Regions from separate parts of the Parabacteroides sp. AF14-59 genome, predicted to be linked through region 1. Evidence: riboswitches for the same ligand, from Rfam matches in the RefSeq annotation. Region 1 holds a riboswitch; each other region holds the start of a gene.
What was found. Region 1 has a riboswitch for cobalamin ahead of DWW23_RS08665 (TonB-dependent siderophore receptor). Riboswitches for the same ligand answer to the same signal wherever they lie in the genome.

Region 1 (4,293 bases):
CTCGGGGTAATTTCGCCGGAGACAGCTAATTCTATACCTTTACTTGTCTGTTCACCGATAAGAATTTTGAATTCTTCATCTTCAGGATCTGTTGTAGGTAAGTTTGTTTTTGACAGTTTATAGAACGCCAGGCTAGAGGTAAGACGATCATTGAAAAATGATTTCTTTATACCGGCTTCCCATTGCTTGGAACGAATCGGATCGAAAGCTTTACCATCTTTAGTCTGGCCGGATTGAGGGACGAATGATTGGCTATAAGAAAGATAAAGGCTTAAACTTGGTATTGGCATATAAACCGCACCAACACGTGGAGATATAGCGAAATTCTTTTCATCACTTTTTGTCTCTTTAATATAATTGTCCTGTTTGTCGTTTACCCAGTCCGCGCGTGCACCAATTAATAATTTTAGCTGGTCGGTAAAGCTTAGCTGATCTTGCAAATATATTGCTCCGGTGTTTTGTGTGATATATAAATTTGTACTTTGTTCCATTTCAAAATCTGTCGGTTTCTCTGAGTATACAGGGTTGACATAATTTATGGGGGTATACATATTACCCTTTACTTTTCTTCTATTGGTAAGCCGGCCGAATTCTACTCCTGCGATCGCTTTATGTTTGATAAAGCCTGTTGTGAAATTACCGCTAATTTCTTCAATCAGATTTAAATAATTGATTTTTGCATCCCAATGTGCCAGACGTCTAGTGATTGTACTATCTTTTTGAGGTGTCTTCATCTGAAAATACAGACGGTCTTCATGGGTGAAATATTGGCGGGCAGAACTTCTGAATGTCCAATCTTTATTAAAGCGGTGCTTCAACTCATAGCCGAAACTGGTGTTAGTAAACTTCCCATAAGCCCATGGTTCACCTAAAAAAGTTTTGAACCCATGATCGATAATTTCATTGTTTATATGTAAAACTCCGGGATCATGTGTTCTCTTGTCCCTGAAAATGTCTGCATCAAGATTAAGAGTAGTCTTTCTTCCTAAATCAATGTCAATGGTTGGAGTGATGTCATATCGTTTACTATTTTGCGGTTTACGGAATTTATCTGCGTCTTCGTACATCGCATTCAGGCGATAGCGTATTGTTTTTTTCGTGTTTATTGGACCGGTTAAGTCGATGGCCGCCTGTTTATAATCATAACTGCCATATCTGATGGAAGCTCCATAGCGGGGAGTATATAAAGTCGGCTTGGTGATAAAATTAATTATACCACCAGGTTCTACGGCTCCATAAAGAACGGATGCAGGTCCTTTTAGTATTTCGATGCGTTCGATACTTGAAAGAGCATCATTTGAGAATTTGAGATAACGTACTCCATTTCTGAAATAATTGCGGGAGTTTGTTATAGAAAAGCCACGGGAAGAAAATACCTCGTTAATGTTACCGGCTTCACCAGAAGCTCCTCCTTTGACACCACCCAGATTTCGTACTACTTCTGTCATGGTGGTTGCCTGCTGGTCTTCAATTAATTTTCTTGTTACAATACCAACCGATCCCGGTATCTCCAGCACCGGAATTTCCATGCGGGTTGCAGAAAAGGCGATATCAGAATTGTAGCTTTGGGGTTTGGCTCCTGTAATATCTACCTCGGGAAGGCTTAATGATTTATATGACAGCTGAATATCCAATCTGTAATCCTGTTCGCCATCAGGAATGTCGCGGACAGCGGAAACGGTATTGTAACTGTTGGTTATCAATACATGATTTTTTGAGTCTTCTAAATTTATGGAGTAGTAGCCATTGTCATCTGTAATCGTTCTCAACTCCGACCCTTTGATGAAAATTACAATGTTTTCTAACGCCTTATTGTTTTCATCAACAATATAACCACTAACCATTCTGTTAGTTTGTGCAAAGGTACAAATGGGAATAAATAAAATAAACAGAAACAGCCATATTAAAAATGGAGTTCTGCAACGAGTAAATGATGTAACCATAATAATTATTATTAATATTGAAAAAATAACAAAAATTACAGCTAAACAATTGAAAATTTAGTACAAAAGATAAAAGAAAAATTAGAATTTTTCCATTGGTCATATCTTTCAGCTATATTCCACGTTAGCCTTAGAAAAAAGATTTTGGCAGGTCTTCTGACTTACTCCATCTTTAAACGTTCCTTCCCATTCATTGATGAACAGTGGATGTATTTGTTGTTCAAAGACTTTTGTGGAGAATACAGCAGCGGGTCTGCTCAGGATTCACACCTGATTCCCTTTTAATCATATTCATAGAGTCTATTTTATATGAACCAAAAATCGCAGCAAATATAAATATATTTTTTAGAATAAAAGTAATACCTGAATGCGCCTATCTTTCGGGGACAGAGTGGGGAAATTTTGTTTTCAACTATTCATTCCCTTTCCCCCATCTGAATCCGATACAATCAAGTAGATGGATACGTTCGTTACTGAGCTTGCCTTTTCTTTTCAAATAAGCCATTCTCATCCACCATGAATACAGAGACTCTTCCTGGGGATCTCCGGATTTCGCCTTAGGGTATCGTTTGTTGTTTGTTGTGAACTCACAAAAATGATGATATCTCTCGATCCATATCCTGTTGGTATTTTCCGGTGAGCGTCTGTTATTCTCCTGGCTATTGGTCCAGTCGAAACCTAAATTACTCAATTTTTTGATCTGTCCGGGAGAAAGCGTTACACTTGTATCCGTTCGGTTTTTATAGGCTCTCATTTTACTACACCACTTCGCCAGTCTCGACTCTTCCGGATCTCTGGTATGGGCAGGCCATTGACCGGTACGGGCATAATAATCCTTGACCAGGTTGAACGATTCTTTCCATGTTCTTCTTTTGTTGTTTGAACTCCAATGGAAACCGATATCATCCAACAGTTTGATATGTTCTTTATTTTGTTTGCTTTTGGGGGTGTTTTTTCTGGTAATCCGTTGTGACAGGCACCAGTTGACAAGTCTGATTTCTTCCGGTTCTGAAGCATTGACGGAAGGCCATCGTTTTTCTTTTTCCACAAAGTCTTTCAACATCTCATAATTAGCCATCCACCGTTCTGTCTTTTTTTGAGCCTTATCCGCATCGATTCTATCAATTAATTGAATCTGCTTTTCTGTAAGTTTCTCCGGAGAATGGTTCCTGATAAATCTGCATCTGGTAATCCACTCACCTAGATGCCGCTCTTTTACATTTTGCGACGAAGGTGCAGGCCATCTGTTGTTTTTTTCGTAGAAAGCAATAACCGCATACTGCTTGGTACTTCTTTTCTTTCTTCTTCTTTTCATATACTAGCGACTCTATATCTCCTTTGTCTATTGTGTATTATATAACCGAATGTTTTTATTATCCTCAAAGATATTCAAATATTTGGTTTCTAATAATCTCCGTTTGATATAATGTTATTTTACCTCTGTTTTCTATATGTTTTATAGGAGATATTTACGTCTGTTTTCAAAATATCGGATTTCTGTAGATATAAATTATTGATAGAAAAAATCCCCCAACAGTAAGCTCACGAATGAAGAGATTACAGTTGGGGGATTAAATATCTCAGATAGGATTACTTAATTCTGTTCTTTCAGGATCACATCGTGTGCACCACCTTCTACGATACTCGTTGAAGATACCAGCGTGATCTTGGCATTTTTCTGTAAGGCGGGGATTGCGATAGCACCGCAACTACACATGGTAGCTTTGATCTTGCCTAATGTCAGATTCAGATTGTCTTTCATTTTACCGGCATAAGGAACATAGCTGTCTACACCTTCTTCAAACTTCAGCGAGGCACTTCCTCCCATGTCGTAACGTTGCCAGTTTTGGGCACGGTTTGAACCTTCACCCCAATATTCTTTTACGAAGTTGTTTCCGATACGCAGTTTCTTTGTAGGAGATTCGTCGAAACGGGCAAAATAACGTCCCATCATCAGAAAGTCAGCTCCCATTGCCAATGCAAGTACCATGTGATAATCGTGCACCAAACCACCGTCGCTGCAAATAGGAACATAAATACCTGTCTGTTCTTTATATTCGTCGCGGGCCTGAGCTACATCGATCAAAGCGGTAGCTTGTCCGCGTCCGATTCCTTTTTGTTCGCGTGTAATACAGATGGAACCGCCACCGATCCCGACTTTGATAAAGTCAGCTCCGGCTTTTACCAGATATAAGAAACCATCTCTGTCCACCACGTTTCCGGCTCCGACTTTTACTTTGTCACCATATTCTTTCTTGATCCACTGTAATGTCTCGTATTGCCATTCCGAATAACCATCTGATGAGTCGATACATAATACATCTACACCGGCTTCAACCAGGGCAGGAAC
Region 2 (4,293 bases), on a different contig from region 1:
AGTTCGTACAAGTCATAGTTGCGGTCTTCCGGCAGATAGCTGACGCCACGTTTCTTTTTCCATATCTGGATCGGGAAGATAGCCGTTTCGCCGTTGCCGACACCACGATAAGTACTTTTCAATATCTCACGAATGATGCAACGCCCTTCGGCTGAAGTATCCGTACCGTAGTTGATAGAGCTGAACACCACCTGGTTGCCACCGCGTGAATGAATGGTGTTCATATTGTGAATGAAAGCTTCCATCGACTGATGGACACGGCTGACAGTTTTATTAATAGCATGCTGTATGATCCGTTTGTCACCGCTCAGGCCATCCAGCGGACGCGTTACATAGTCGTCCAGTTCTTTATTATACAGATGTGAGTAATCCACGCCGTTCAGGTCTTCCAGGTTCTTGATCTCTTCAATAAAGCTGTTACGTACGTAAGGAGCCAGATAGAAGTCGAAAGCGGGGATAGCCTGTCCGCCGTGCATTTCGTTCTGAGCTGTTTCCAGGGAGATGCAGCCCAGGATGCTGGCTGTCTCGATGCGTTTTGCCGGGCGTGATTCGCCATGTCCGGCAGAGAATCCATATTTAAGGATGCGGTCCAGCGGATGCTGAACGCATGTCAGGCTCTTGGTCGGGTAATAATCTTTATCATGAATGTGCAGGTAGTTGTTTGCAACGGCCTCTTTTACCTCTTCACTCAACAGGTAATCGTCGACGAACGGTTTGGTGGTTTCACTGGAGAATTTCATCATCATGCCTGCAGGAGTATCTGCATTCATATTGGCATTTTCGCGCGTGATATCGTTCGATTTGATGTTGATAATCTCCAGGAACATATCGCGTGTTTTAGCTTTACGGGCAACACTGCGCTGGTTACGGTAAGCGATATATTTCTGTGCAACGTCCTTACGGCTACTGTTCATTAGTTCCAGTTCGACTGCATCCTGTATCGCTTCGACTGTCATTTGCGGTTCTCCTTTGAATGAAATATGATCCGTAATCTGGCGGATCAGCTGCAAATCCTCCCCATTTTCTGTATGCAGCATGGCTTTTCGTATCGCTGTTACTATCTTCTCCTCATTAAATCCGACGATACGTCCATCCCGTTTGATAACTGTTTGTATCATGATAAAATTGATAATATATTTATGTTGTTTTTACTCCAACAAAGGTATACTTAAACTGTATATGGTGTTCTTTTTGGAAAACTTTTAACGAGTTAAATTATGTCAATCTACTGATTGTTAGATATGAAATAAAGAAAAGTGGAAAACTTTTAGATTTTCTGTGTTGAAAATGTTTTCCAAAAAGGATAGTTGAGTGTGAGCTCTCTTCTAACCATTGCATTATCAGCCTCTTATGTGTCCCAATAAAAAATATGCACAATTTGGAGTAAAATGTGTAATATTTTCTCTACATTTGCCGCCGAATCGGTTCTGTATTATCTGGTCGGGTGATACAGATTAAAAGGGAATCGGGTGTAAATCCCGGACAGTCCCGCTGCTGTGAAGCTCCGTTCAACATTCTGAAAACAACTAATGCCACTGACGATTCAGTTGACAGTGGAAAGTTGACAGTAGACAGTTTTTCTGTCCGTATTTATCTGTCAACTGTCACATGTCAACTATCAACTTTCCGTCGGGAAGGCTTCAGAATGGGAGTCAGTCAGAAGACCTGCCATTCATTAAAGGCTCATGTCCTCGTGGGTTAGGATACGGGTTCGAAAAGATTGTTTATTTCAAAAATTATCAGATTATGGAGAAAGATTGTCCGCGTTGTGGGGTCTCCTTTGTATGCCGGGTAGACGATATCTCTGCCTGTCATTGTGCACCTGTGAAATTGGATGAGCTCCAGCTTGCTTATGTAAAGATGCATTATCCGGGATGCTTATGCAATTCCTGTTTGAATGAGATAAAGAAATATTTCTATGCCTGCGAGGTGAATCCCCGCTATAAACATTTAAAGCATTGATATGATACGGAAAATATTGATCGCAAATCGTGGTGAGATCGCGGTGCGTGTGATGCGCTCCTGCCGGGAGATGGGAATACAGTCTGTGGCTGTATTTTCGGAAGCCGACCGGGCCGCCCGGCACGTGCTTTATGCCGATGAAGCTTGCCTGATAGGCCCTGCGGCCTCCAAAGGGAGTTATCTGGATATTGAAAAAATTATTCAGGCAGCCAAACTTCATAAGGCAGATGCTGTTCACCCCGGTTATGGCTTTCTTTCGGAGAATGCCGCTTTTGCCCGGAGATGTAAGGAAGAAGGGATCATTTTTATCGGCCCGGCTCCTGAAACGATGGAAGCGATGGGAGATAAGATCTCTGCCCGCAAACGTATGATCGAAGCCGGCGTACCGGTAGTTCCCGGAACACAGCAGCCGTTGCAGAGTGCGGAAGAAGCAGTTCGGGTTTGTAAGGAGATCGGTTTTCCTGTGATGCTGAAAGCATCGATGGGCGGCGGTGGAAAAGGGATGCGGCTTATTTATAAAGAGGAAGAGGTGGTGGAAGCCTATAATTCCGCCCGTTCGGAATCTCTTTCTTCTTTTGGAGACGATACTGTTTATCTGGAGAAGTTTGTGGAAGAGCCCCATCATATCGAATTTCAGATTCTGGGCGATAATCACGGGAACGTGATCCATCTCTGCGAACGTGAATGTTCGGTACAACGGCGTAACCAGAAGATCGTAGAAGAAAGCCCGTCACCGTTTATTACGGCTGAATTGCGGAAAGATATGGGAGAGAAAGCTGTTGCTGCGGCAAAGGCCGTTCATTATTCCGGTGCAGGTACCATCGAATTTCTGGTGGACAAACATCGGAATTTTTATTTCCTGGAAATGAATACCCGCCTACAGGTGGAGCATCCTATCACGGAAGAAGTATTGGGTGTCGACCTGGTAAAAGAACAGATCCGGGTGGCTAACGATGAGCCGCTCCATATCCGTCAGGAAGAGATAGCCCAGCGTGGCCATGCTATCGAATGCCGTATCTGTGCGGAAGATACCGAAGCCGGATTTATGCCGTCTCCCGGTGTGATCAGGCAACTGACGGAACCGAACGGTATCGGTGTCCGTGTGGACAGTTATGTGTACGAAGGATATGAGATACCGGTTTATTACGACCCGATGATCGGCAAACTGATCGTATGGGCGACCAACCGCCAGTATGCAATCGAACGTATGCGGCGTGTACTGCACGAATACAAGATCACCGGATTGAAAACCAATATCAGCTATCTGCGCCGGATCATGGATACGACTGATTTTGTACAGGGGAAATATGATACTTCTTTTATTGCGAAAAATGCGGAACAATTACAGCATCCGGTAAGTGAGAGTGGTACGGAAACCGAGAATGTGGCTATGATCGCTGCCTATATCGATTATCTGATCAACCTGGAGGAAAACAAGTCGGGGTTGGCGTCGGATAACCGTCCTATCAGCCGCTGGCGTGAGTTCGGTCTTCAGAAAGGCGTCTTGCGCATTTAATAATTGGTTCATTAGCATATTAGAAAATTATTCATTATGGAAATACATATAGGAAAAAGAGTGGCGGATGTATCGCTGGTCAGCAAGGAAGGGAATAAGGTGCAGTTGACGATAGACGGTGTCCCTTATGAAGTCGATATTATGATGGCCGAGAACGGTGCCTGCTCTATTTTGCACAACGGTAATTCGTATAATGCCGAACTGATCCGGGGAGAAGGAGGCAAAAGTTATACGGTGAATACACATTTCCTGTCTTATGCCGTCGATATTGTCGATACACAGATGAAATATCTGCGTATGCGTAAGAGCAGCGAAGAACGGCAGGATAACAAGATCGTTTCTCCTATGCCCGGAAAAGTCGTGAAGGTGTTGGTGGAGAAAGGCGACCGTCTGGAAGCCGGTGATATCGTCATCGTGATAGAGGCGATGAAAATGCAGAGTAATTATAAGGTAAGTTCAGCCTGTACGGTACGTGAGGTATTGGTCAAAGAAGGAGATTCGGTAGCAAGCAACCAGGTTCTTCTGTCGCTGGACGTAATAACAGATAAAGAAGAATAAAATGGGAAAGGAACAGTTGTATAAGACCTTTGAAGAACTGGATAAGACAGCTTCGCAGGGAGGTGGTATTACCCGTATCGAAAAGCAGCATGAATCCGGCCGGATGACAGCCCGCGAACGGATCGATATGTTGCTGGATAAAGGGACGTTCAACGAATTGGATAAATTTGTGGTTCACCGCTGTACGAATTTCGGCATGGATAAGAATAAAATCCCCGGCGACGGGATCGTATCCGGCTACGGTAAAGTAGACGGAC
Region 3 (4,293 bases), on a different contig from region 1:
ACTTATTTATTTATCATTAATAAACTATACTCACACTCAAACGCCAGGAACGACCCGGCATCGGATAGTATTGAATAATATCATATGTTTTGTCACCCAGGTTAATCACTTCTCCCTGCAAACGCAACTTACATTTTTTTACCACAAACTCACGGTTAAGAGATATTCCCTGTTCTACATATCCGGCAATAAGGTTGCTTTCTATGTTTTGAGGCAAAGCATATCTGTCACCCGCCGCAGTCAAGCTATAAGAGACGTTGACCCACGGATTCTCCAAGGTCAACGATGCATTTCCCGAATGTTTCGGAGTATATGGTATCTGATCCTTGTAATTTTTTGCATCAGGATCAGTTATATCGATTGCTTTCTGAAAACTATATGTGGCAGAGAGGAGTAAGGTCATCTTTGCCGGCAGAGAGGTTTCAGATGAGAAATTCACATCCAAACCTTTGATATCGACTTCTCCCATATTCATCATCTTCCATATATACATCGTCGGAATAGCAACAATCTTGTCCTTCACCTTATTATAATAACCATCGGCCGAAAGACTCAGATAACGAAAGAGATTCCCTGCTTCTCCGCTCCAGGTCAGCCCCAGATTATATTGTGTAGCCTTTTCCGGCTGCAGGTTCGTATTTCCCATACGGAGATAATATAGATCAGTGAAAGTCGGGACACGGAAAATATCTTTGTAAGAGGCACGTACACGAAAGGCATTATCGGGAAAAGGCCTCAACGATACGCTAACCGCAGGAGACAAACGTTTACGGTCGGCCGGTTTATCGCCAGCCTTTACTTTGTCGGTCATATAAGTACCCAGTAAGCTGGCTGTTGCTGTAAACATCGAGTTCTTATATTGGGCGGATAACACTGACAGTGAAGTCAAACGCTTGGGTTGCGGTGCATTCATAAAGTTATTATCCAGCATATTATGGGCTAAATCAGTCGTAAGAGAAGTCGAGAAGTTCTTCCAGGGTGAATAAAGTACGCCTACCGAACCGTAATACTCTTCCTGGGTATTCAAATCTTCTTGCTTACCTCCTGAGTATTTATTACTTACATCACGGTACTTGCTGAAAGAATAATTATACTTGGCATGTGCCTGCAAAGATAAATTGTCCGTTAGTTTGTTGGAATACTGCAACTGGGTAAAGAAATTATTGTTCCACAAGCGTTCCCGGTTACTGTTGCTATACAATATCACCGAACCGGGGAGTCCGCGTTCTGAATCGTAATAATAGACTTTACCGGTCAATGTTCCGGCCTTACCCAGGTCTCCATACAGATTTCCTTCCAGACGAAGTGCCTGGATATCGCTGTTCTTCCTTTTTTCTTCGGTTACAACATTTCCGTTTACCAAAGTAAAAGGGTATTCCCCTTTTGCACTTAGCCAGTCGGCATGCAAAGAAGCGGAAAAGCGGTTACTTATCTTCTGTTCATAACGAACCATCGGGTTGAACAAACCAAAAGAACCTCCTTTCACTTTCGCCTGAAGATTCATCGGTTTTCCATCAAATACAGGTCTACGTGTCTTCACACTCAACGCCCCTGCCGACGCATACATCCGTGCTGTCTGGAAAATATCATCTGATTGCCCGATCGAAAGTGAAACCATCTCCACATTGTCCAGTGAGAAGCGGCTGATATCCACCTGTCCGCTCTGGGCATCCGTGATCGTTACTCCATCGTAGCTGACAGCCGTATGTTGTGCCCCAAGGCTACGCACGGAAACCGTCTTCAATCCCCCTATCCCACCGTAATCCTTCACTGTTGCACCGGAGAAACGTTTCACTGCTTCCGAAAGATCCTGTATTCCCAGGCGTTCAATTCCGGAACGGTCCATTATTTGCAGAGGAGTTGCTTCACGGGTTGTGGAAGGACGTGCCTTTTCCACCACCTCAACACCGGAAAGCTGGTGATAAGCTGTCGTATCAATTGTTTGTGCGTACATAGTAGGTACGCACAAAAATATGCCTGGCAGGCATACAATCATTTTAACATATAATATTCGCATATATCCAGGTCTATCAACACCTATACCCGAGGTATCGCATATAAAATAATGGCAGGTTTTCTGACTTGTTCTCCCATGACCGGCCGCCTTCCCAGGAATCATAAATTCCCAGTGGCAACAAGATTGCCGGGGTTACAGAACTTACAGCTACGGGTACAGTTCCGGACTTGCACCGGATTCCCTTTTACTAACGGATAGCGAAAACTAAACCGTTACACCATAATCCGATGGCAAAAGTACGAAATATATCGGTAATCTCAACTACCAGACCGGTCACTTTCAAATATTACGAATCTGAATACACAAATAAAAGGGAACAGATGAATGTAATGAAAAAATCAGTACCTTTGCGCCCGAATTGGTTTCGTAGCTCCCGTTCGGGAATACGGATTAAAAGGGAACCGGGTGTAAATCCCGGACAGTCCCGCTGCTGTGAAGCTCCGTTAACAGCCTAATACTACTTTTGCCACTGACGATTCAGTTGACAGTGGAAAGTTGACAAATGACAGTTTTTCTGTCCGTATTTTATCTGTCAACTGTTATCTGTCAACTGTCAACTATTCCGTCGGGAAGGCTTTTAGGATAGGAGTCAGTCAGAAGACCTGCCGTTCGTTGAGACTCATATCCTCGTGGGTTAGGATAAGGATGTAACATTTTAGAATTAAACAAAAAGATGACAGACAAGGAAGTATTGTTATTACGACGTAAACTGGACCTTTTGCTGCGTACAGGCAAATTATTGATGGAAAGTGCTGCCGATACCAACCGTATTGAACGGAACATGAAACGAGTAGCAGCTTTTATGGGTATTCCGGAAGAGAAATTACACATCGATATCCGGTGGACGATGATCATGGTCAATGTAAGTGATGAAAGAAATTCGTTTTCCAAATTCCAGAAATGTGAGAAACATGGTATCAACATGACCGCGATCTCGCAGATCAGCGATCTTTCATGGTGTGCTATCGAAGAGGACTATTCATTGGACAAATATGAAGAGGAATTGGAAAAGATAGCCAAAAAGCCCCGGAATTATACACCTTATATCGTAGCTATCGGTGCAGGATTCGCCTGTGGCGGTTTCTGTAAATTGTTCGGTTCCGACTGGATCGCCTTTCTGTTTGCTTCCATTTGTGCATTCATTGGTTTCAGGATACGTGCCCGATGCATAGAAGCCGGATTAAATGTATATATGAGTATAGCACTCGCCGCTTTTGCCGCGACCTGCACTGCGTATCTTTCTTCCTTCTCGGGATTGTCCGAGACGCCTTATCATCCGCTACTCGCCTGTGCCCTGTTCATTGTACCGGGAGTACCTTTGATCAACTTCGTAGACGATATGCTCGATAACCATCTGCTCGTCGGGATGACACGTGCCGCCAACACGGCTATGATGGTAGTTGCGATGACGTTCGGTATTGCATTCGCATTGCGCATACTTGTCATGAACGACGTTGCGATCGACCATAAGTTCAGTGAGTTAAGTATGGTTCCGCATGATCCGTATTATGTGTATGCGATCGCTGCAGCTATCGCCGCTATCGGATTCTCTATGATCTTCAATATTCAGCGCCGTCTGTTATGGGTTGTTGCCGTTGGAGGTATCATTGCCGTATGTACCCGCAACTTTGTAAACTTCGAACTGGGTTACGGTCCTGTGATCGGTTCGTTTATGGGTAGTTTCGTTGTCAGCGTGCTCGCAGTGAAAGCAGTCCACTGGTTTCATGTGCCTAATCACGTATTAACGATCCCGTCTGTTATTCCCATGATCCCGGGCGTCCTGATGTACCGCTCTTTATTAGCATTTATCAATCTGCATGGAGTGATCGGTGAGGTAACGAACGCCTTCTTCAACGGTATCAATTCCGCCCTTATCATTCTCTGTATATCGTTAGGTGTTGCTGTTCCTAATATCTTTGCCCGTCAATATATAGCCAAGGACCGGCAGCGACATCTACAAGAAGAATTGGAGAAACGCCGGCAACGTGGAAAATTCCTTGAATGGTAAAAATTTATTATTCCTAATATAAAAAATAAGAGGCTACCCCATACAATTTTGAGGTAGCCTCTTACATATATTAATATAGAAACGATTATAATAAACTGTTTTTTTAACAAAGGGAAACACTACAACGATTTCTCCTTCACTTTGCATTCAGCCCTAAAATAACCCATTATTGACAAATAGGAAGGGCCTTTACCACTCCGAATTGTTCCATATTTCAAAATGGTTGGTTCATTTCAAAACACAACACAAATTAGTTTAAAGTTTAACT

Region 2: linked by a shared signal. The riboswitch ahead of DWW23_RS16190 (cysteine-rich CWC family protein) and the one ahead of DWW23_RS08665 (TonB-dependent siderophore receptor) in region 1 are both predicted to bind cobalamin.
Region 3: linked by a shared signal. The riboswitch ahead of DWW23_RS16115 (threonine/serine exporter ThrE family protein) and the one ahead of DWW23_RS08665 (TonB-dependent siderophore receptor) in region 1 are both predicted to bind cobalamin.

What each region holds. Positions count from the first base shown of each region.
Region 1 covers NZ_QUHH01000006.1:28,958-33,250, forward strand. Annotated here, with positions in the region: gene DWW23_RS08665 (TonB-dependent siderophore receptor) at 1-1,943, opposite strand, end outside; cobalamin riboswitch at 2,072-2,277, opposite strand; gene DWW23_RS08670 (helicase associated domain-containing protein) at 2,356-3,258, opposite strand; gene DWW23_RS08675 (IMP dehydrogenase) at 3,538-4,293, opposite strand, start outside.
Region 2 covers NZ_QUHH01000015.1:37,284-41,576, reverse strand. Annotated here, with positions in the region: gene DWW23_RS16195 (anaerobic ribonucleoside triphosphate reductase) at 1-1,118, opposite strand, end outside; cobalamin riboswitch at 1,406-1,688, shown strand; gene DWW23_RS16190 (cysteine-rich CWC family protein) at 1,747-1,962, shown strand; gene accC (acetyl-CoA carboxylase biotin carboxylase subunit) at 1,964-3,478, shown strand; gene DWW23_RS16180 (biotin/lipoyl-containing protein) at 3,515-4,036, shown strand; gene DWW23_RS16175 (acyl-CoA carboxylase subunit beta) at 4,038-4,293, shown strand, end outside.
Region 3 covers NZ_QUHH01000015.1:22,023-26,315, forward strand. Annotated here, with positions in the region: gene DWW23_RS16110 (TonB-dependent siderophore receptor) at 17-2,017, opposite strand; cobalamin riboswitch at 2,050-2,246, opposite strand; cobalamin riboswitch at 2,360-2,642, shown strand; gene DWW23_RS16115 (threonine/serine exporter ThrE family protein) at 2,691-4,025, shown strand.